DNA from 2 places in the Bacillus sp. KICET-3 genome. Region 1 is predicted to be linked to the other one. Evidence: a T-box and tRNA genes for the amino acid it is inferred to sense, from the RefSeq annotation. Region 1 holds a T-box; the other holds one or more tRNA genes.

The links. The T-box of region 1 lies ahead of tyrS (tyrosine--tRNA ligase). A T-box ahead of a tRNA ligase gene usually reads a tRNA of that ligase, here a tRNA-Tyr.
Region 2: it encodes a tRNA-Tyr, which carries the amino acid that the T-box ahead of tyrS (tyrosine--tRNA ligase) is inferred to sense. The anticodon was not compared.

What each region holds. Positions count from the first base shown of each region.
Region 1 is NZ_CP137345.1:3,122,927-3,134,112, forward strand. Features, by position in the region: gene R5H20_RS15950 (helix-turn-helix transcriptional regulator) at 1-250, shown strand, start outside; gene R5H20_RS15955 (type 1 glutamine amidotransferase family protein) at 326-958, shown strand; partial or broken gene R5H20_RS15960 (DinB family protein) at 1,363-1,785, opposite strand; gene R5H20_RS15965 (MarR family transcriptional regulator) at 2,106-2,639, shown strand; T-box leader at 2,614-2,827, shown strand; gene tyrS (tyrosine--tRNA ligase) at 2,872-4,119, shown strand; gene R5H20_RS15975 (hypothetical protein) at 4,453-5,070, shown strand; gene R5H20_RS15980 (alpha/beta hydrolase) at 5,499-6,326, opposite strand; gene R5H20_RS15985 (MBL fold metallo-hydrolase) at 6,878-8,302, opposite strand; gene R5H20_RS15990 (FAD/NAD(P)-binding oxidoreductase) at 8,369-9,562, opposite strand; gene R5H20_RS15995 (cytochrome P450 family protein) at 9,810-11,048, opposite strand.
Region 2 is NZ_CP137345.1:997,670-1,008,855, forward strand. Features, by position in the region: rRNA gene R5H20_RS04895 (16S ribosomal RNA) at 1-367, shown strand, start outside; rRNA gene R5H20_RS04900 (23S ribosomal RNA) at 573-3,505, shown strand; rRNA gene rrf (5S ribosomal RNA) at 3,617-3,732, shown strand; tRNA gene R5H20_RS04910 (tRNA-Asn) at 3,742-3,816, shown strand; tRNA gene R5H20_RS04915 (tRNA-Ser) at 3,824-3,915, shown strand; tRNA gene R5H20_RS04920 (tRNA-Glu) at 3,931-4,005, shown strand; tRNA gene R5H20_RS04925 (tRNA-Val) at 4,123-4,198, shown strand; tRNA gene R5H20_RS04930 (tRNA-Met) at 4,222-4,298, shown strand; tRNA gene R5H20_RS04935 (tRNA-Asp) at 4,318-4,394, shown strand; tRNA gene R5H20_RS04940 (tRNA-Phe) at 4,412-4,484, shown strand; tRNA gene R5H20_RS04945 (tRNA-Thr) at 4,491-4,563, shown strand; tRNA gene R5H20_RS04950 (tRNA-Tyr) at 4,570-4,654, shown strand; tRNA gene R5H20_RS04955 (tRNA-Trp) at 4,662-4,735, shown strand; tRNA gene R5H20_RS04960 (tRNA-His) at 4,757-4,829, shown strand; tRNA gene R5H20_RS04965 (tRNA-Gln) at 4,845-4,916, shown strand; tRNA gene R5H20_RS04970 (tRNA-Gly) at 4,970-5,044, shown strand; tRNA gene R5H20_RS04975 (tRNA-Cys) at 5,060-5,130, shown strand; tRNA gene R5H20_RS04980 (tRNA-Leu) at 5,141-5,229, shown strand; tRNA gene R5H20_RS04985 (tRNA-Leu) at 5,242-5,323, shown strand; gene R5H20_RS04990 (TGS domain-containing protein) at 5,807-7,132, shown strand; gene R5H20_RS04995 (M14 family metallopeptidase) at 7,427-10,288, shown strand; gene aroD (type I 3-dehydroquinate dehydratase) at 11,060-11,186, shown strand, end outside.

The DNA of each region.
Region 1 (11,186 bases):
CGCCTCTTTGGTTATTAATGGGAACCGAAGGGCGTTGGATGACATTTGCCAACATTGGTTTTTAGGACATTATTTACAAGAACGGACTTCAAATCAAGCAGTATTTCTTCTTGAAAAAGATATGATCCATACATATGTGCCTTATTTAATTTTACCGTACGGTAAATCTATTCAGGTTATTGAGCCAATAAGTCTTAAAAAAAGACTTATTGAAGTTCTGTCGGAATTAATAAAATTTCATCAAGTATGATAACTTCCCTGACGATAGCTGTCAGGGAAGTTATTTTATAATGGGCTATATCAATTGTGATTGGAGTGTTCTTGGATGCAAACAAAAAAAGTTTATCTTTATGTATTTAATACAATGTCAGACTGGGAATATGGATATTTAATTGCTGAACTAAACTCAGGAAGGTATTTCAAAAAAGATGTAGCACCTTTAAAAGTAGTTACAGCAGGAGCTAATAAAGAAATGATGACTACGATGGGAGGATTAAGCATAAAACCCGATATTTCCCTTGATGAGTGTACTCTTGAGAGTAAAGATCTTTTAGTTTTACCTGGAGGAAATACTTGGGGAGAAGATATTCATCAATCTATCTTGAAAAAAGTTGGCGAAGCTTTAAAGCTTGGCACTATTGTCGCCGGAATTTGCGGTGCAACTGAGGGTTTAGCGAATAGCGGGTACTTAGATTCCAGAAAGCATACAAGCAATAACTTAGAGTATATTAAAATGGTCTGTCCTAATTATAAAGGAGAAAAATTTTATGAGATGAAACCTGCGGTATCTGATGAGAATTTGGTTACTGCATCAGGAATTGCTCCTCTGGAATTTGCAATGGAAGTACTGAAAAAATTAGATGTATTTGCACCAGATACATTGCATTCATGGTATAACCTAAATAAGACTCATAATCCCGAACATTTCTTCCGATTAATGGATACAATAAATGGATGAGCTCAGTCTAAAAATTACCCTGCTTTAGACAATGTCAAAGCATCAATACTTGGATTTTTTTATATAACTTAAAAATGTTTATGGAAGTTAAAAACGAACAAAGCACATCCTGACGTTGGTATAAATAGACTGGTAACAATGGCGGGCTTTTTTCTTTGGTGATAAAGATGGAACGATTTTCAAGAATCAGGCGCGATTGCGGAATAACAAGCAGTCGCTTTTTTACTAGGAAGATTTGAATTATCCTATAACAGATTGCATGTAAATATTAAGAAACCCAGCTCATTTCTCATGTGCAGACAACTGGGTTTTATAAAGTTGAATGTGCAAAATAACGCTTAAAAATAGCGCAAATGCTAAGCCAGATAAAAAGACAAGACTTTGCAAAGCCTTCTCCTCTGCTATCAATCCCAGATGTTCGGGCGGTCTATTCTCATTGTTCTCATATAGTCTAATAACTGACCCGTATGAACAGATTCGTGGTAAGCGATGCGCATTAACATATCTCCGAGGGTTCTGACATAACCGACATCAGAACGGTCTATTTGAACATTCTCTAAATCGCTTACACTTAGCGTCTTAATGTAATTCAAGAAATCTTCACGAAAAGGTTTAGCGAATGCAAGTTCATCATCTACCGCTGTAAATTTTCTGTTTTCAAATGGATTGGATAAATTAGATCATGCTTTACTACCTCTTCCGATCAGAACTTGGTGATAAAGAAACTCGCCTTCTAATCAATGCCTAATCATTTCAGCACACGTTAAAGCATCTGCGTCTGGCTTCCAATTTAGCATTTGTTGAGGTATGGCTTTCCAAACTTTTATGCTCCTTCACCGAACCTCTTCAAAATTCAATATAAGTAAATCATTGTTACTCATTAAAATTTGTCCTCCCCTTTGCTTTTAGGTGGATTACACCAGAAAAATGTGTACCTATGTTCTAAAATAGCTAAAGTTATCAATGCAAAAAAAGATAAGAAAGCAATCATGTTAACGGACTTCACACATGCATCATTCTTTGAACATCCGCAGTTATAACAGCATTCCCCTTGAATCATGCAAAAATATACTTGAAATCCATATTCATCTCTGTTAAAATTCATTTCATAGCTAATGATTCTGATAATTAGAGGCGGGTCTGACACATGGAACGTTTAAATAAAAGATCGCTGCTCCGCAATGAAGAACACGACACACTCAGCAAACTTAAACAAATGCATGTTGAGTCTCTAAATCTGGAAGCGATTTCGATCGCTACAAATCTTTACCGATCTGCTCAAAGGCTCCGTGTCAAAATGGAGACTGAAGTTCTTTCTTCATACAAATTGTCTTGGACCGCCTTCTCCATTCTTTACGATCTATGGATTTGGGGCAGGCTTGAAACGAGAAAAATCGCTGAGCTGTCAGGCATTTCAACAGCTACGGCAAGCAATGTGATTAAAACGCTTGAAAAAAAGGGGTTTTGCTCCAAAAGCATTGATACAAGAGATCGAAGACTCGTTTTTGTCTCGATCACTGCAGCCGGTAAAAAAGTGATCGAGGAACTCTACCCTCAGTTTCACAAAGGGGAAACTCAGCTTATTTCGGGCATGACGAAAGAGGAGCAAGAAACCCTGAAAAAGCTGCTTAGAAAAGTGGCTGACAATCTTCATACCATAAGCTTTGACGGGAATCAGTAGCGGCTTGTCTCCCTGTTTCAGAGAGCCGGCGGAAGGTGTAAGCCGGCACACAGACAAACGTGAATTACCTCCCGGAGCTTTCTTTGTGAACAACAGTAGCAAAGAACGGAAAACCCCGTTATCTGAATGAGCGGAAGACGCTGTCTTCAACCAGGGTGGTACCGCGTGCATTGAGTCACGTCCCTTAAGGGGATGGGCTCTTTTTTTTGTTTATAAAAAAGGAGGAAAAACGATGAAAGCATTTGATCAGCTTACAGCAGCACAGCAAAAAGAAGTAGAAAGGCAGCTTCAGCTATACATGACAGGCGCCCAGGAAGTCATACCGCCGGAGGAATTAAAGGCCAAGCTCGTCAACTCCATTTCAACAGGCAAACCGCTGAAAATCAAACTTGGATTAGATCCCTCTGCACCGGATGTTCATCTGGGACATACCGTCGTCTTAAACAAACTTCGCCAATTTCAAGAAAACGGCCATATTGTACAGCTTTTGATTGGTGATTTCACTGGGAAAATCGGTGATCCGACAGGGAAGTCCACAGCCAGAAAACAGCTGACTGATAAAGAAGTTCGGCATAACGCCAAAACATATTTTCAGCAATTCGGAAAAGTGCTGGACAAAGAAAAAGTCGAGCTTCATTACAACTCAAACTGGCTGAAGAAATTAAACCTAGAGAATGTCATTGATTTGGCAGGAAAAATAACCGTGGCCCGCTTGATGGAGCGCGATGATTTTGAAGAGCGCATCGCCCTGCAAAAACCGATTTCCCTGCATGAATTCTTTTACCCGTTGATGCAGGGATACGATTCCGTCGTTCTCGAAAGCGATATTGAGCTGGGGGGAACAGACCAGCATTTCAATGTGCTGATGGGACGGCATTTCCAAGAAAGATACAACAAAGAAAAACAAGTCGTTATTCTCATGCCGCTGTTGGAAGGCCTGGACGGCATCGAAAAAATGTCTAAATCCAAAAATAACTACATCGGGATTGATGAACACCCAAACGAGATGTACGGAAAAACGATGTCGCTGCCGGACAGCCTGATGAAAAAGTATATCCATTTGGCCACGGACATAGAACTCGAGGAGAAAAAACAGCTTGTGAAAGACTTAGAAACTGGAGCTGTTCACCCGAGGGACGCCAAAATGTTTTTAGCCAAAACGATCGTCCGGATGTATCACGGATCGAAAGCGGCAGAAAACGCCGAACAGTCTTTCAAGACGGTCTTTCAAGAAAACGGTCTGCCTAAAGATATCCCGGCGGCGCTTTGGAAAGGCGATCGGAAACTATCGATTATCGATCTGCTCAACAAGCTGGAGCTCCTCCCTTCCAAGAGCGAGGGGCGCCGCATGATCCAAAACGGGGGTGTCAGAGTTGACGGAGAAAAAATAATGAATGTTCAAACGGAGATTACCGTGAAGCAGAATATGATTATTCAAATCGGAAAACGAACATTTGTAAAGTTAAAAACAGACGAGTGAAACATATATGGCCTGGCTACTGCGCCAGGCTGTTTAATATTATCACCGATTCAATCTTGCCGCTGAATAAGGAACTTCAGTCTGTTTTTAATATACATGCTATCTCATGAAGACAACTAAGAATAACACACAACATGATTAATGGATCACCTGTAATGAGAGCACTCAGAGTCGTCGTATCGGAGCAGAGGCCATTGCCAAACCTGGGATTCACAGTATGCCAGCCCGGATACAGAAGTGAAACATTTTACAAAAATGGAAATACCCCATTGATATTTTAGTTATTTTGCCCTATGATTAAAGACGTACATAAATATGATCTGGGGGTTAATCATGAAGAAAGCAACAGTTTTATTTCTAACGGTTTGTTTAGCAATTGTATTGGGGGCTTGTGGTTCTTCAGAAACCGCAAAAAACAGCGGGGATACTAAAAAATCTGCCGCAAGCGAAAACAAAAAGTCTGATAATGACAATACACAGGAAGATGAAAACCTGAAAGGGAAAGATATCTATACGAATAACAAATTGAATATAAACGGCACTGTCGGACCAATGAAATATACGATTAAGAGTGTTCAATTAAAAGAAATGCAACCGAAAAATGAAGCAACAGCTAAACTGCTCGGCGTGAAAGTCGGCGATACAGTTAACGCCGTAACAATTGAAATGTCAGGCGAAAATACATCAGATGATGATGTGAATTTTTATTTGGGACAAGCCACAATTGTCACTGATACGAAAGAACAGCTTGAGCCTGAAATGCTTATCTCCAAACATATCGAAGGAGAATATCTAGGAAAAGTGAAAAATGAAGGCGCCAATGTGTACATTCTGAAAAAATCGTCTGTTAAGAATTTAAAATCGATTGAAATCCGGGTTGATGCTCCGACAAACAACGAATTTGAGCCTCTTGGAAAAGAAGTAAAACATACGATTAAAGTTAATAATTAACGAAGATTGCCCTTTTTAGGGCTTTTCTTCTCAGAAAAAAAGAACAAACATTCCCTTATCGAAATCACACTCAGCAGATCCTGCCTTTTATTGATGGAATGTATCTCCCTGCACAAAAAACACCCCTTAGAGTGCTTTAAATAAGGGCTCCGTCAAACTCGGCATACACCGGTATTCCCCTCCCCTAAAACATCATATCCTTTTTCACTTGTTTGACTGCTGCCTTACGAAAAGTGGCGATTTGGGGTAGATTTAGAATTCTTTGGCATTACTTGCCCCTCATCGAAAAGCGAAGAGTTTCATGAAACACTGGGTAAAAAGCAGAAAAAGAAAGGCCGCAGCTATATTCCGGCCTTTCTTTTCTTCGTTGAAAAGCAGCTTCTGGACATCTTGAAGGAAAGCCGCGGCAAACCGCCCCCCTTTCAAGCTTATTTGTTGTTCTTCTGCAAAAACGCCATAACAGCTGTTGTCATATCCTGTGCTTCTTTTGGCGCATCCGGAGAACCGAACATCTTATTTAAACCGCTATGGGATAAGTTCTTGACTTGATAAACAAATTCAGAACCTGCCGCTTTGTTTAAGGTTTCTGCAAAATGATACACAGCTGGATCTCCCCAGCGCGTAACAAGGTAAGCCGGCGGCATATTTGGTTTGTTTATGTAGGTGAGCGGTGATGCTTCTGTCCACACCTTTTGATCAGCGCCAAACACCTTTTTATATGACGGAATCGCTTCAATGAATTGCTTTATATTTAAAGGGCCGTCTAATATAACAATAGAATTGAGTAATGCCGGTTCAAGACCGACTCGATGCAAATATTTTGCATCCGTGGCGATTAAGCCCGCCAAGTGCCCCCCTGCCGAATGCCCCATGACATTTATTTTCGATTGATCAATTTGATACTCATCAGCATGATTCGTCACCCATTGAATCGCCTTTGCAACATCATAGGCCATATCATTATACTGAACATCGGGATGAAGCCGATAGTTGACAGACACGAATACATATCCCTTTTCTGTAAAATACGCCGGCTTTGAAGCAACATTGCTCTTGTCTCCGCCTGTCCATCCCCCTCCATGAAGATAGATGATAACGGGATGTTTTTCTTTTTTGTCCGTCTTCGGTGTATATATATCCAGTATTTGTTTTTCTTCTTTTTCATAATGAATATTTTTTATGTTCTTGTTTGCAGTGCATGCGAATAAACCGATACATACAATGATTAATGCTGCCCATTTGATAATTCGTCTCAAATTTTAAACACCTTTCTCTATAGCGATGTTGTGAAACATGTGATTGGCGGATCACGTTGATCTATATGAAGAACATGAAATGTATGTTGAATACAAGACACGTCCAATTAGAAAAAGAACACTTCAAAATTCCGATGCTGCTCAAATCTTAATTTATCGGATAAGAAAACTCCTGCTACGAGGCGGAAAAGATTCCGCCTCCCCCGTGCGACTGTAAATGTCAGACAGAGATCTAGTCGGAGTATGCGGTCGTAAATCTCTCTGCTCAGAAGCGGTCTTTTCAAATAGCATTTAGAAAACATTGATACATTCATTATAAACAGAAACAAGATACTTACAATTATGAATTGAGCGCAATCCACAAAAATGGAAGCTGAATAGGAGGGATCGACAAAATAACCATTCAATGATCGCGTGTCCGGATTGGGAAGCGCACGCCGATATAGATGGTTCATTGCAGATACTGGTAACAAAAGAGGCCGGCGTCACCATCACCTTGCCTCTTTTGTTTTTGTCCGGGTGCGGAGGTTGATGGTGATGCCTTTTTCCTTTCAAAGTTTTCTTACTTTATTTTCATCTTGAACATCTTTTTTCCACTGGGCGTATCCGCCTGTCATGTTATACACCACTTTTATTCCAGCCGCCTGCAGCAGGCTTGCGCCGATAGCCGACCGAACGCCGGAACCGCATTGGACAATCACCGGACGTCCGGCAGGAATTTCATCCAGGCGATCCGGAATCGTTCCAAGCATCATATGTTTCGCACCTTCAATATGCCCTTCTTTCCATTCGTTTAAATACCGAACATCAAGAATTTGTGCATGTTCTTCTTGAAGCAAAGCATTCGCTTCCTTCGGTGAAATGTTTTGGTATGATTCACGTGCTGAAGATGAGGCGACCGCTTTGTCTGCATCCATAGCATACGGAATTTGATCAATACCGATAGAATGCAGAGTTTCTTTGATATCATCCAGTTCCGCAGGGTTTGCTAATACATAAAGAGGCCGTTGATAGTCTACAATCCAGCCGGCCCAGGTCGCAAATGATGAACGAAATGGCAAATTGATCGTTCCCTTTAGATGGTCTTTTGCAAACAGAGACGGCTCGCGTGTATCGATGACTTGTGCTCCGTTTCGAATGCTTTCTTCTAATTGAACGATATCAGTCATTTCTTTTGTTGCGGGTACATTCGCCAACAGAGCAGGTCCGGTTTTATTCATTTGTTTCATCACAGCAAAATACGTGGGCGGTTCAGGCTGCCCATCCAGCAAGGCTTCCACAAACAAATCTCGGCTTGTATGCTGAAAAGCCCAATTAAACCTTTTCTCATATCCTACAGTTGAAGAGGGGATCGCTCCGAGAGACTTTCCGCACGCACTGCCTGCCCCATGCCCCGGCCAAACTTGCATATAATCAGGGAGTTCCCTGAATTTTTCCAGAGATTCGAACATTTCATGGGCACCTGCGTTTGCCGCGCCTTGTGCGCCTGCTACTTTTTCCAGTAAATCCGGCCGGCCGATGTCACCTGCGAATACAAAATCTCCTGTAAAGATGCCCATTGGCTGATCCGCATGTCCGCCGCCATCCGTTAAGATAAATGAAAGACTTTCAGGGGTATGGCCTGGTGTATGAATCACCTCAAATATGAGATTGCCAATTTTAACATCATCGCCGTCTTTTAATAGACGGTGAGGAAGGTGATCAACATATTGATACTTCCAATCTTGCCCCCCTTCATCTGACAGGTATAATGTGGCATTAAGCGTTTCAGCAAGTTCACGTGCTCCGGAAACAAAATCTGCATGGATATGTGTTTCCAAAGCTCCCACAATGCTCATCCCATGCTTTTCCGCTGCCTCTATATACGGTGCGATGTTTCGCGCCGGGTCGATCACCACAGCCTGTTTTGACGTCTGGCATCCCACCAGATAAGAGGCTTGAGCTAATCTTTCATCATAAAAATATTTTAATAGCATATCGATTTTCCTTTCAGAAAAAATATTTAATAAAAGCGCCCTGATCGGCTTATAGCCTTAAGCACGCTACATTTTCCCTTTAAGCATTCCCTTCCAATACATGATGGGGAGCAGGTTTTTTTTCAAAAAATACATGCTCCGGCGTTCAACAGCTTGATTAAATGGCATCGTTTCCCTCGGCCGTTTATCATAGTCGAACTCGGCCAGCACAACCTTGTTGTAGCCTGTCACAACAGGGCATGAGGTATACCCGTCATATTGCGCTCTCAAAGGACGTCCATCCATTAAAGCCATCAGGTTTTCTACAACCACCGGTGCCTGCTTTCGAATGGCTGCACCTGTTTTGGAAGTGGGCAGATTGCTTGCATCCCCAAGCCCGAAGACATTTGCAAAACGGTTGTGTTGAAGCGTGCGCGGATGAACATCGATCCAGCCTGCTTCATCGGCTAGTAAGCTATGTTGAATGAAATCCGGCGCTGCCATAGGCGGGCAAACATGAAGCATTTCAAATGGCCGGGTGATCATGCTGCCCGTCTCCAAATCTTCAAAAACGGCTTTTTTTCTCTCCCCGTCCACTTTCACCAGATGCCTCCGGAAACACGCCTGAATGCTTTTTCGTTCCAGCACTTTTTCCAGAGCTGCGCGATATTTGGGAACATCGAAAATCGCCGGATTCGCTGATTCAAATATGACGTTCGTCCGGTCGCGTATACCGGCTCTCCCGAATGCTTCTTCTGCTAAATACATGATTTTTTGGGGAGCTCCTCCGCACTTAATCGGTGTGTTGGGGTGAGTAAAAATTGCGTTTCCCCCTTTAAAATTGCGAATGGTGTTCCACGTATCATCAACATGTTCATATGAATAGATGCTGCACACGCTATTTTTCCCCAGCGTTTCAGGCAAACCTTTCACATGCTCCCAATGGATGTGAATACCTGGAGCTGCAACGAGGTAATCATAAGTGAATGTATGATGATCTGTTGTTGTGAGACGATGATTCTCAGGATCAAAAAATGCCGCGCTCTTCTTGATCCAGTCTGCTCCGTCCGGAATGACGGAACCCATATCACGCCTTGTGCGCTCTTTTTCTACAACGCCTGCTCCTGCCAATGTCCAAAGAGGCTGATAAGCATGATGATCAGCCGGGTCTATGATCGCTACATCTCCATGAAGGGCTTTTCGCTTCCGCAGAAGCCTCGCCCCTACCGTAATTCCTGCCGTACCTCCCCCTACTATGATCACTTTATAATGCTTCTTCATCTTAAAACCTCCTCAAAAGAGCGGGATGTTAAACATGTCACGATCATATGAAGGCACTATAACCATCTTTTAGGGCTCAACAAGCTTGCAGTTCACCAATCATGCCGAGCGTTTCTCCAGCGGAGCCCCATATGTCTGTTAATCGGAATAACAAAATTCAACCGGCTTTATCATTAAACATTTTAAAGAGCCCAGGATTCTTAATTCCTGCGGATTCTCTTACGTCATAAACTCAACAGACAAAAGATCAGAAGCATAGCGGCAGTTCTTCTAAAGCTCTCATCAGAAAGTTGCCTTTCCATTTGATCTGTCCCCTTTCACCTTTTATTTGTAAATTTGGGCAGCGGCGCAATAATGTCGAAATGGCGATCTTTGCTTCCAGACGGGCAAGCGGTGCGCCAAGGCAAAAGTGTCCGCCGTGGCCAAAGGCAATATGGCGGTTGTTTTTTCTTTCAATATCAAACATCTCAGCATTCGGAAACATCTTTTCGTCTCGGTTGGCAGAGGCTAATGAAATGATGATCACATCTTTTCTTTTGATCTCTTGTCCATGCAATGTAAACGGTTCGGACGCCCAGCGCAGGGTGGTCAATTCAACAGGACTGTGAAAGCGCAACGCCTCTTCTATGGCTGAATCCATCAAAGCGGGGGTTTGGCGAAGCTTCTGCAATTGATCGGGGTGATGGAGCAGTGCAAATATCATATTGGTGATTAAGTTTACGGTTGTTTCATGTCCCGCAACGATCAGCAGCATAATTGTCGAATACAGCTCTTCTGTGCTTAATGTAGTCCCTTCGCTTTCTGTCTGGATTAATGCACTGATTAAATCTTCCGCGGGGTCGTTCCTTTTTTTCCGAACTAAATATTCCAGGTATTCGGCGAATTCTCCTATTTTATGATTGTTTTCTTCGAGGCTTTCAGGGGTATCAGTAAAGTCAATAACCGCTTGCGACCAAACTCTGAATTTTTGTCGGTCTTCAAGGGGAATGCCAAGCATTTCACTTATCACGATAATCGGCAAGGGGAAAGCGAAATCGTCTGCAAGGTTCATGAAATGATCGGGCTGTACGTGGTCCAGTAAAGAATCAGCGATATGTTGAATTCTGTCTTCAAGCTGCAAAATCATTCGGGGGGTAAATGCTTTCTGAACAAGGGACCTTAAGCGGCTGTGGTCTGGGGGATCTGAGTTGAGCATATGCTTTGTTAACGGTTCTTCATTTTCCAACGGCATGGGACGGCTCTCATCTTCTTTTTCCGTAAATACATTTTCATAGTTTTTCTTTAACCTTGCATCCTTTAATAATTGGATGGCATCATCATATCTCGTCATAAGCCAGCCTTCACCCAGGTCTCCCAAAGATACGGGATAAACAGGGCGGGATGCGCGCAATTCTTTATATAATTCATACGCCTCTTGTTTAAATGCCGCCGAAGAAAGATGTGCTTCAGATAAGATGCCGGAACTTAACTCACGTTTTGAAGACATTGTTACACCCTCCATCTCCCTGAAAATTTTGTTAACAAAACCTTTTATTAACATTATAAACCATAAAGATTAATTATGCTTTTTAAATCCATCCCGCAACATACAAGCCGTAATGTCTATTAAAATGTGATGTTGTCA
Region 2 (11,186 bases), 2.1 Mb from region 1:
AGGAAGGTGGGGATGACGTCAAATCATCATGCCCCTTATGACCTGGGCTACACACGTGCTACAATGGGCAGAACAAAGGGCAGCGAAGCCGCGAGGCTAAGCCAATCCCACAAATCTGCTCTCAGTTCGGATCGCAGTCTGCAACTCGACTGCGTGAAGCTGGAATCGCTAGTAATCGCGGATCAGCATGCCGCGGTGAATACGTTCCCGGGCCTTGTACACACCGCCCGTCACACCACGAGAGTTTGTAACACCCGAAGTCGGTGAGGTAACCTTTTGGAGCCAGCCGCCGAAGGTGGGACAGATGATTGGGGTGAAGTCGTAACAAGGTAGCCGTATCGGAAGGTGCGGCTGGATCACCTCCTTTCTAAGGATATTATACGGAATATAAGACCTCGCGGTCTTATAGACAGGTGCGTTTGGATCTTGTTTAGTTTTGAAGGATCATTCCTTCAAACAAGTGTTTGCACATCCTGTGCGGCACTGCACGTTGTTCTTTGAAAACTAGATAACGAAAGTAGACATTCACATTCAATTGTAATGCAAGATATCACGTAGTGATTCTTTTTAACGGTTAAGTTAGAAAGGGCGCACGGTGGATGCCTTGGCACTAGGAGCCGATGAAGGACGGGACGAACACCGATATGCTTCGGGGAGCTGTAAGCAAGCTTTGATCCGGAGATTTCCGAATGGGGAAACCCACTGCTCGTAATGGAGCAGTATCCATATCTGAATTCATAGGATATGAGAAGGCAGACCCGGGGAACTGAAACATCTAAGTACCCGGAGGAAGAGAAAGCAAATGCGATTCCCTGAGTAGCGGCGAGCGAAACGGGAACAGCCCAAACCAAGAGGCTTGCCTCTTGGGGTTGTAGGACACTCTATACGGAGTTACAAAAGAACGGGGTAGATGAAGAGGTCTGGAAAGGCCCGCCATAGGAGGTAACAGCCCTGTAGTCAAAACTTCGTTCTCTCCTGAGTGGATCCTGAGTACGGCGGAACACGTGAAATTCCGTCGGAATCCGGGAGGACCATCTCCCAAGGCTAAATACTCCCTAGTGACCGATAGTGAACCAGTACCGTGAGGGAAAGGTGAAAAGCACCCCGGAAGGGGAGTGAAAGAGATCCTGAAACCGTGTGCCTACAAGTAGTCAGAGCCCGTTAACGGGTGATGGCGTGCCTTTTGTAGAATGAACCGGCGAGTTACGATCCCGTGCAAGGTTAAGTTTGAAAAGACGGAGCCGCAGCGAAAGCGAGTCTGAATAGGGCGCATGAGTACGTGGTCGTAGACCCGAAACCAGGTGATCTACCCATGTCCAGGGTGAAGTTCAGGTAACACTGAATGGAGGCCCGAACCCACGCACGTTGAAAAGTGCGGGGATGAGGTGTGGGTAGGGGTGAAATGCCAATCGAACCTGGAGATAGCTGGTTCTCTCCGAAATAGCTTTAGGGCTAGCCTCAAGGTAAGAGTCTTGGAGGTAGAGCACTGATTGGACTAGGGGCCCCTACCGGGTTACCGAATTCAGTCAAACTCCGAATGCCAAAGACTTATCCTTGGGAGTCAGACTGCGAGTGATAAGATCCGTAGTCGAAAGGGAAACAGCCCAGACCGCCAGCTAAGGTCCCAAAGTATACGTTAAGTGGAAAAGGATGTGGAGTTGCTTAGACAACCAGGATGTTGGCTTAGAAGCAGCCACCATTTAAAGAGTGCGTAATAGCTCACTGGTCGAGTGACTCTGCGCCGAAAATGTACCGGGGCTAAACGTATCACCGAAGCTGCGGACTGTTCTTGCGAACAGTGGTAGGAGAGCGTTCTAAGGGCTGTGAAGCGAGACCGGAAGGACTCGTGGAGCGCTTAGAAGTGAGAATGCCGGTATGAGTAGCGAAAGAGGGGTGAGAATCCCCTCCACCGAATGCCTAAGGTTTCCTGAGGAAGGCTCGTCCGCTCAGGGTTAGTCGGGACCTAAGCCGAGGCCGAAAGGCGTAGGCGATGGATAACAGGTTGATATTCCTGTACCACCTCCTCACCATTTGAGCAATGGGGGGACGCAGGAGGATAGGGTAAGCGCGGTATTGGATATCCGCGTCCAAGCAGTTAGGCTGGGAAATAGGCAAATCCGTTTCCCATATAAGGCTGAGCTGTAATGGCGAGTGAAATATAGTAGCGAAGTTCCTGATTCCACACTGCCAAGAAAAGCCTCTAGCGAGGTGAGAGGTGCCCGTACCGCAAACCGACACAGGTAGGCGAGGAGAGAATCCTAAGGTGATCGAGAGAACTCTCGTTAAGGAACTCGGCAAAATGACCCCGTAACTTCGGGAGAAGGGGTGCTCTGTTAGGGTGCAAGCCCGAGAGAGCCGCAGTGAATAGGCCCAGGCGACTGTTTAGCAAAAACACAGGTCTCTGCGAAGCCGCAAGGCGAAGTATAGGGGCTGACGCCTGCCCGGTGCTGGAAGGTTAAGAGGAGCGCTTAGCGTATGCGAAGGTGCGAATTGAAGCCCCAGTAAACGGCGGCCGTAACTATAACGGTCCTAAGGTAGCGAAATTCCTTGTCGGGTAAGTTCCGACCCGCACGAAAGGCGCAACGATCTGGGCACTGTCTCAACGAGAGACTCGGTGAAATTATAGTACCTGTGAAGATGCAGGTTACCCGCGACAGGACGGAAAGACCCCGTGGAGCTTTACTGCAGCCTGATATTGAATGTTGGTACAGCTTGTACAGGATAGGTAGGAGCCTTGGAAACCGGAGCGCCAGCTTCGGTGGAGGCATCGGTGGGATACTACCCTGGCTGTATTGACCTTCTAACCCGCTGCCCTTATCGGGCAGGGAGACAGTGTCAGGTGGGCAGTTTGACTGGGGCGGTCGCCTCCTAAAAGGTAACGGAGGCGCCCAAAGGTTCCCTCAGAATGGTTGGAAATCATTCGCAGAGTGTAAAGGCACAAGGGAGCTTGACTGCGAGACCTACAAGTCGAGCAGGGACGAAAGTCGGGCTTAGTGATCCGGTGGTTCCGCATGGAAGGGCCATCGCTCAACGGATAAAAGCTACCCCGGGGATAACAGGCTTATCTCCCCCAAGAGTCCACATCGACGGGGAGGTTTGGCACCTCGATGTCGGCTCATCGCATCCTGGGGCTGTAGTCGGTCCCAAGGGTTGGGCTGTTCGCCCATTAAAGCGGTACGCGAGCTGGGTTCAGAACGTCGTGAGACAGTTCGGTCCCTATCCGTCGCGGGCGCAGGAAATTTGAGAGGAGCTGTCCTTAGTACGAGAGGACCGGGATGGACGCACCGCTGGTGTACCAGTTGTTCTGCCAAGGGCATCGCTGGGTAGCTATGTGCGGACGGGATAAGTGCTGAAAGCATCTAAGCATGAAGCCCCCCTCAAGATGAGATTTCCCATTCCTATAAGGAAGTAAGATCCCTGAAAGATGATCAGGTTGATAGGTCTGAGGTGGAAGTGTGGCGACACATGGAGCTGACAGATACTAATCGATCGAGGACTTAACCTAAATATTTGTGAATGGTCTTTACCCGTTATCTAGTTTTGAGAGAATAATTTCTCGAAAAATGCTCTTGCATTTTTTCAAATACATAGTATAATGATCTTTGTCACTAAATTGTCTGGTGATGATGGCGAAGAGGTCACACCCGTTCCCATGCCGAACACGGAAGTTAAGCTCTTCAGCGCCGATGGTAGTTGGGGGTCTCCCCCTGCGAGAGTAGGACATCGCCAGGCAGACCATATTCCGCAGTAGCTCAGTGGTAGAGCTATCGGCTGTTAACCGATCGGTCGCAGGTTCGAATCCTGCCTGCGGAGCCATTTTATTGGAGAGCTGTCCGAGTGGTCGAAGGAGCACGATTGGAAATCGTGTAGGCGGTCAACGCCGTCTCAAGGGTTCGAATCCCTTGCTCTCCGCCACTTTCAAATACGTCTGGCCCGTTGGTCAAGTGGTTAAGACACCGCCCTTTCACGGCGGTAACACGGGTTCGAATCCCGTACGGGTCACCATTCTTTTTTGGACAGCACGTTAAGAAGCACAAGCATTTCGCCAGAGCTTTTTAAAGGAAGGCATGTTAAGAATGCGATGGCCTGTTGCAACGCATGCACTTGTACGTCCTGTACTGCGGAGGATTAGCTCAGCTGGGAGAGCATCTGCCTTACAAGCAGAGGGTCGGCGGTTCGATCCCGTCATCCTCCACCATATCTATTAAAATTTCACATTATCGCGGGGTGGAGCAGTTCGGTAGCTCGTCGGGCTCATAACCCGAAGGTCGCAGGTTCAAATCCTGCCCCCGCAACCAAAACAGATTAAATAAAAATGGTCCGGTAGTTCAGTTGGTTAGAATGCCTGCCTGTCACGCAGGAGGTCGCGGGTTCGAGTCCCGTCCGGACCGCCATTGAAGTTTGAATATACGGCTCGGTAGCTCAGTTGGTAGAGCAACGGACTGAAAATCCGTGTGTCGGCGGTTCGATTCCGTCCCGAGCCACCTTTTGCCGGTCTAGCTCAATTGGTAGAGCAACTGACTTGTAATCAGTAGGTTGGGGGTTCAAGTCCTCTGGCCGGCACTGTTTGGAGGGGTAGCGAAGTGGCTAAACGCGGCGGACTGTAAATCCGCTCCCTCAGGGTTCGGCGGTTCGAATCCGTCCCCCTCCACCATTCTTTTAGGGGCATAGTTTAACGGTAGAACAGAGGTCTCCAAAACCTCCGGTGTGGGTTCGATTCCTACTGCCCCTGCCAATTTACACCTTAGAATTTATGGCGGTTGTGGCGAAGTGGTTAACGCACCAGATTGTGGCTCTGGCATTCGTGGGTTCGATTCCCATCAATCGCCCTTTATGAATAATATTGGGCTATAGCCAAGCGGTAAGGCAACGGACTTTGACTCCGTCATGCGCTGGTTCGAATCCAGCTAGCCCAGTTTCATCTTTTATCAATAAGCTGAATATGATAAAATGAGTTCATCATTAACATGCGGAAGTAGTTCAGTGGTAGAACACCACCTTGCCAAGGTGGGGGTCGCGGGTTCGAATCCCGTCTTCCGCTCCAATTTTCTAAAATGATGGCGGCATAGCCAAGTGGTAAGGCAGAGGTCTGCAAAACCTTTATCCCCGGTTCGAATCCGGGTGTCGCCTTAGTGCCCTTGCCGGGGTGGTGGAATTGGCAGACACACAGGACTTAAAATCCTGCGGTAGGTGACTACCGTGCCGGTTCAAGTCCGGCCCTCGGCACCATAGCTCACACATGCCGGTGTGGCGGAATTGGCAGACGCGCACGACTCAAAATCGTGTTCCTTCGGGAGTGTCGGTTCGACCCCGACCACCGGTATCACTAAACATCGTATTGCCAAACGATGAAAGAGCGTTCCTTTTATAAGGAACGCTCTTTTTATTTATTCCTCATCCAAGCGGCAAACCTGCCAAAATAAACTCAATGATCAGTTGTTGTCCGCGGCCTTCATTAATCGTATCATGAAATGGTTTATAGCATTCAAGCAGCTCAGCCTCTTGCTTGACGATCCCCTTATTGAAACCCCTCCAATCAAATGAGCTCTTTTAGCAAGAACCAGGCACCTGTCATCGACAAGGTGCTTTTATTTGTTTAGAGAATTTTCCTCGACACAAATTTTGGATCACAAGTGTATATGTTCTTACCCTCCACAGTTTAGACATCTGTTTACGTTTTGTTTACAAGTTGATCAAACTTTAGCTACATCTGCCCGCTATATTGGAATACAGCAAGATCTCATCCAAATATAGGCAAAGAAAAAATAGAACACGTAAGCATTAATCTTTTGAGGAGGAAAACAAGTTGTCAATCAGTATTAAACTGCCTGATGGGTCTATCAGAGAATATGAAGAGGAAGCAAGCATCGAGGATGTCGCGGCTTCCATTAGCTGCGGACTGGAAAATGCGGTTGCAGGCAAATTAAACGGAAAGCTGGTCAATTTATCAACTCCGCTTCAGGACGGTGCGCACGTTGAAATCGTCACCCGGGACTCGGCCGAAGGGCAGAAGATCGTACGGAGGAAGAATTCGCGGGGCACAGGGCGTATTGTGGCGCTTGATGCAGCTCGGGGGCTGGCGGTGATAGGGATGTATTTGCAGCACTTCGCCTTGAACGAGACGAACGGTTCAATCGTCTCCGGGAATACGACGCTGTTATTTGTGCTTTGTGGCGGCATTTCCTACTCGATCATGGCCGGGCGCATGATGGATCGAGGAACAGACCCGGCCGCATTTCGGACGCGGATGCTTGCCCGCGCGGTATTTATCGATATGATAGGATATCTGCTCATCATGCTGAATACTCCGTTCGGGGTGATCTTGCCCGCTTATGCGGCACTGTTTGTGCTGGCGTTGGTGCTCGTTCGTCGTTCGACGCGTGTACTCGTTGCAACGGCAGCAGCTTTGATTGCAGTGAGTCCGCCGCTGATGATTCTCGGAGGCAGCGTCCTGTCGGGAGCGTACTTACTTGGTGATATTGCAGGCGGCCCGCTGTCCGCGCTCGCACTTGCACCCGCTTTTGTCGCCGGTATGGCGATCGGGCGCTTTGATCTGACCAAGACGCGTACTGCACTCTGGCTAGTGGGCAGCGGCGCAATCATGCTCGCTGTCTCTAAGGTGCTGGGCGCTTTCGTTCTTCCAGGGCTGAGCCGTTCCTTTGAAGAGTGGCTCGTAGGCGTTCAAGGCACCGCCGCCACCCAGCCGGACCAGTATGCAATCTGGCCGTTCAACGTGGAACCGCCTCTGTGGCATAATCTTCTTTCGATTGCTCCGCACAGTGCGTCAACGTTCCAGACACTGCTGGGGCTGGGGGCCGCATTTTTGACGCTGGGACTGGTATGTCTCGTACCGAAGAAGAACTCTGGTGTGTTAATGCCATTCGCGGGAGTCGGACGTGTAGCGTTGACAATGTATGCAGCTCAGTTTGTCGTGATATGGGGTCTCGAACTATCGGGGGTCGAGTATGATATCGGGGCGATTCCATTCGGTGATCTGCTCGTCGCAACCGTGACGATGGTGACAGGGTGGTTGATTGCACAGCTCCCTACCGGTCCGCTCGAGACAGCGATGCGACGTTTTGATCGGGCATTCAGCGCCTTGGGACCAGTTATGGGACCAACACTGAGGTAGGCGCTCGTCTTTAACATTTCGTAAGTATTGCCTGAAGGAAACGTCTGAGCAGACAGCCTTATAAGCGTGAACTCCGAGATATATCGGAGTACGCGGTGGATGAGTTCTGCTGAAGCAGTATGAGGAAGTTGTAAGCTTGTTGAAATACTTTGTTATTTTCAGAACCAAGGTTCTGCAGGTTTAAACGAAATGCAGAAGCTTAGAATCTGCTAGAACCAGGATTAACTTTTTTCTTATCAATGTAACAACTTGAAAATATCGCGCTCAGTACAGAAACGGGGTTGGCATTTTTCTATGTTTAAAAAAACGTTCACAACGTGTTATCTGATGTTGGTCTTATCGCTTATGATGCTGCTGGGAGCGATAACCCCCGGCGTTGCTATGGCGCAGGCTGCCAAGGGGATGGCGTCCGGTCAGCAGACAAAAGTAAAGACGTCCAATCTAAATAAGACTAAAAAATCTCAGAAGCTAAAACTGGACAACAATGTTGCTTCGATGACAGAGAAACGAACGCTTCATGCTGCGTTTAAGCTTCCGCAAGGTGTTGATGTGAAGAGCTTAAGCTGGACGTATGACGGCAAACCGCTGTCTCAATGGAAAAAATATAAGGACCGTGGTTACACCGGTGCACCTTTCATTACGGTTGACCATGTAAAAGTGACCAACGGCAAGGTTCATGCTAACATCAACTTCGATCTTCCTTACGACACAGTCAATCTGGCGGAGCCGCGATTGCAGCGTCCGCTATACGCATCGCTGATGGGCACATTTGATCTGGCAGCAACAGCGAACGGACAAGTCATTGCTCATGCTCCCGTAAAATTGACGCCGTATGACAGCTTCCGCACTTACGATGAGCTGAAACCGGAGATCGATGCCGTCACAGCAAAAGCTGCGCAAAAAAACAACAGATATATCAAAACGACTTCCATTGGAAAATCGGTCGAAGGCCGTGATATCTATTTAACGGTACTTGCCAAGGATAAAGCCTCTGTCGATAAGTATCAGAAGGTGACCCACCCTGCCATGCTGAATGACCCGAAGAAATTGCAGGCCGATATTAAATCCGGCGCATTTGGCGACTATAAGGTGCCGATCTGGCTGAACAATATTCATCCGAATGAAGCGCCTGGAGTCGACGCGATCATGAATTACTTTAAGTCAATGGCATTGGATAAGAGCATTACGTATGATACAGTCCTGCCGAATGGCAAGAAAAGCAAGACAACTTTGAATATAGACGATGCATTGAATAATGTTTTCTTTCTGTTCGTTTATACTGACAATCCTGATGGCCGGGTTCATACAACACGTTCGAATGCTGAGGATTTCGATTTGAACCGGGATAATTCTTATCAAACCCAGCCTGAAACGCGCAGCATAACGGAGCAAATCGCGAAGTGGTCGCCGCTGTCTTTTCTGGATATGCACGGGTTCGATGCCAATTTCCTGATTGAGCCCTCTACTCCGCCTCATAACCCGAACGTTGAGTATGATCTTTTGATTGATCACATGGTGGAACAGGCAAAGGCTATGGGTGAGGCAGGGATTGCAAATACGAAGTACGACTACTATCACATCCCTTATGAAGAACATCGGAAAACTGCAGAAGATCCGAATTATGTGTCAAAAGGCACCGCTTCAGGATGGGATGATGCATCTGCAGCATATACCGCTGCATTCGCCATGTATCACGGTGCGATGGGGCACACGCTGGAAACGCCCGAGTCGAATGAGGAGTCTACCAAAGTTCTGTATTACAGTTCTGCGGCAGCTGCAAAATATGTAGCAGGGAAGAAAGAAGAACTGTTCCTGAACCAATTAAAAATATTCGAGCGCGGGGTGGACAATATCGATGATCGTGCTGTCGATCATTACTTGATCAACGCCAAAAATGAAGAGATCGGCCGTCCGCGGAAGGGCAACCAAAACTTCTTCCCGGAATATTACGTACTGCCGGTTGATAAAAACATCCAAAAGAATGTGCTGGAAACCTATAAGATGGTTGAGTACTTCCTTCGCAACGGCGTAAAGGTTGAACGATCAACAAAAGCGGTAACCGTTAACGGAAAAACATATCCGGCAGGATCATTTATTGTAAACATGCACCAGGCAAACCGCGGCCTCGCGAACTTGGTCTTGTATGATGGAATAGATGTATCTGATTATGAAATGATAGCCGGTGAGATCATTCAAAATTTCCATGATATGCGCGGATTTGACCGTTATGTGATTCGGAATGCCGGGGTGTTCACAGGCAAGACTTCTCGAGTCACATCCGTATCGTTTCCGGGGACTAAAATGCCAAAACGCTCAGATTATGTTCTGATTCAGAACACAAACAATGATGCGATAAAGGCGGTCAACGAGTTACTGGCAGCCGGCAAGACCGTTACAATGCTCACCAAGAGCGGATCAGGCTATCAAGCGGGTGACTTCTTGGTTGCCTACAAGGACCTGTACCCATTGGCTTCCAAGTACTATCTCGACGTGAGCGCATTCAGGCATAAGAAACCAAGCGGCAAAATCCTCAAGGCTTCTACTGTAGGAGCACTAGGTGAAGCGGCATATGTACTGAAAAATCTGGGCTTTAAAGTCACATCAGAACAGTCGGGCGCAGATGTGCTTGTCAATACGTTCGACTCTTCTAAATATGTTAATAAAGGAAAGCCTTACATTGCGTTTGGAAATATGGGTATGACGAATGTTCAGAAGTGGATACCTGGCTTTTCTTTTAAAGGACCTGAATGGGAGAGATACGAAGGCGTCTTCTTGGCAAATGTCATGCAAGATCATGCCATTACAGCCCCTTACAATAAACAGGAATACTTCTACACAGTCACTGGTTCTTATATTACCGCTGTTCCTAAAACGGCAAAAGTGCTTGCAGTGATCGCTGATGAAGATCACTTCTTCAAGGCCGGCTGGTGGCCGGGACATGATGCTGCCAAAGGAAAGATTATGGCCTTCACGTATAAAGATAACAACAAGAACTTAACTGTTTTCGCCAACGATTTAACCAATAACGATCATCCGCAGCATCAATACCGGTTGCTGGCTAATTCGATTTTTAATGCCGGTCCCGAAAAAACTGACAATGCTCCATCGCTAATTGGATCAGTGCCTGAGTCGGGCGATTCTGCAAGGCGTAAATAATGGTCGGGCGGTGATTCGCGAATTGGCAGGCCCCGGCATGATCAAGTGTTGGCGGAAACAATTTGGCGCCGCGAAGCAAGTGACTCATGCCGGATTCTTGACGATGGCCAATTTAACCACTGACACGCAACTTATCTTTACGCAGCGGAGATTTCAGCTATTTTGTACGGCGTCCTACACTCTTATTATAAAGGGTGAAATAGCGACAGTGTTTTACTGTCGCTATTTCATATACGGTCTTATGATGCTTTTCTGGAATACTTCCCATCAAGAGGACTATGAGGAAGCTCTTGCTGAGGATGTGGCGAAAGTGTACATTTTATTAAAAAATTACAAATATTCCACATACTTCTTAGGAAAAGCGATAAAATCAAGTAAACTAACATGAAAGGAGGTTCTTTACATGAAAAAAATAATCGCAAGTGTTTTTTTCATTACTGCATCCCTTGGGTTTGATTTGGCCAGCGCGACAGGTTCAGAAACTCTGCTCGCTTCCAGAGGCGCCGGATCTTAAAGAGCAAAACGGCATGAAAAAGGGCGGCAACATTGTCGCCTTTTTTGTTTGCATTTCTTCTTTCAATCTTTGAAGGTGAGAAGATTCGCTTAATGAATGCTGTAACGGTCATTGGTTGCGTGTGATTCGTTTCGTTAGTATACATAGTTTTGGAAAAGACCGGTGCTAATCAGGATTCCTCTTGCACTCCCTATCAATATCCTGTACCGTTAAATCAATAAAACCATTCACATACATCATAACTGGAGTGACGAAACGTGAATAAAACACTCAACATCAGAGATGTCATCCTCGGGGAAGGAATACCGAAAATCTGTGTGCCCCTCGTCGGAAAAACGCTTGAACAATTGAAAGAAGAAGCCGCTTTTCTTCCATCCATTCGTC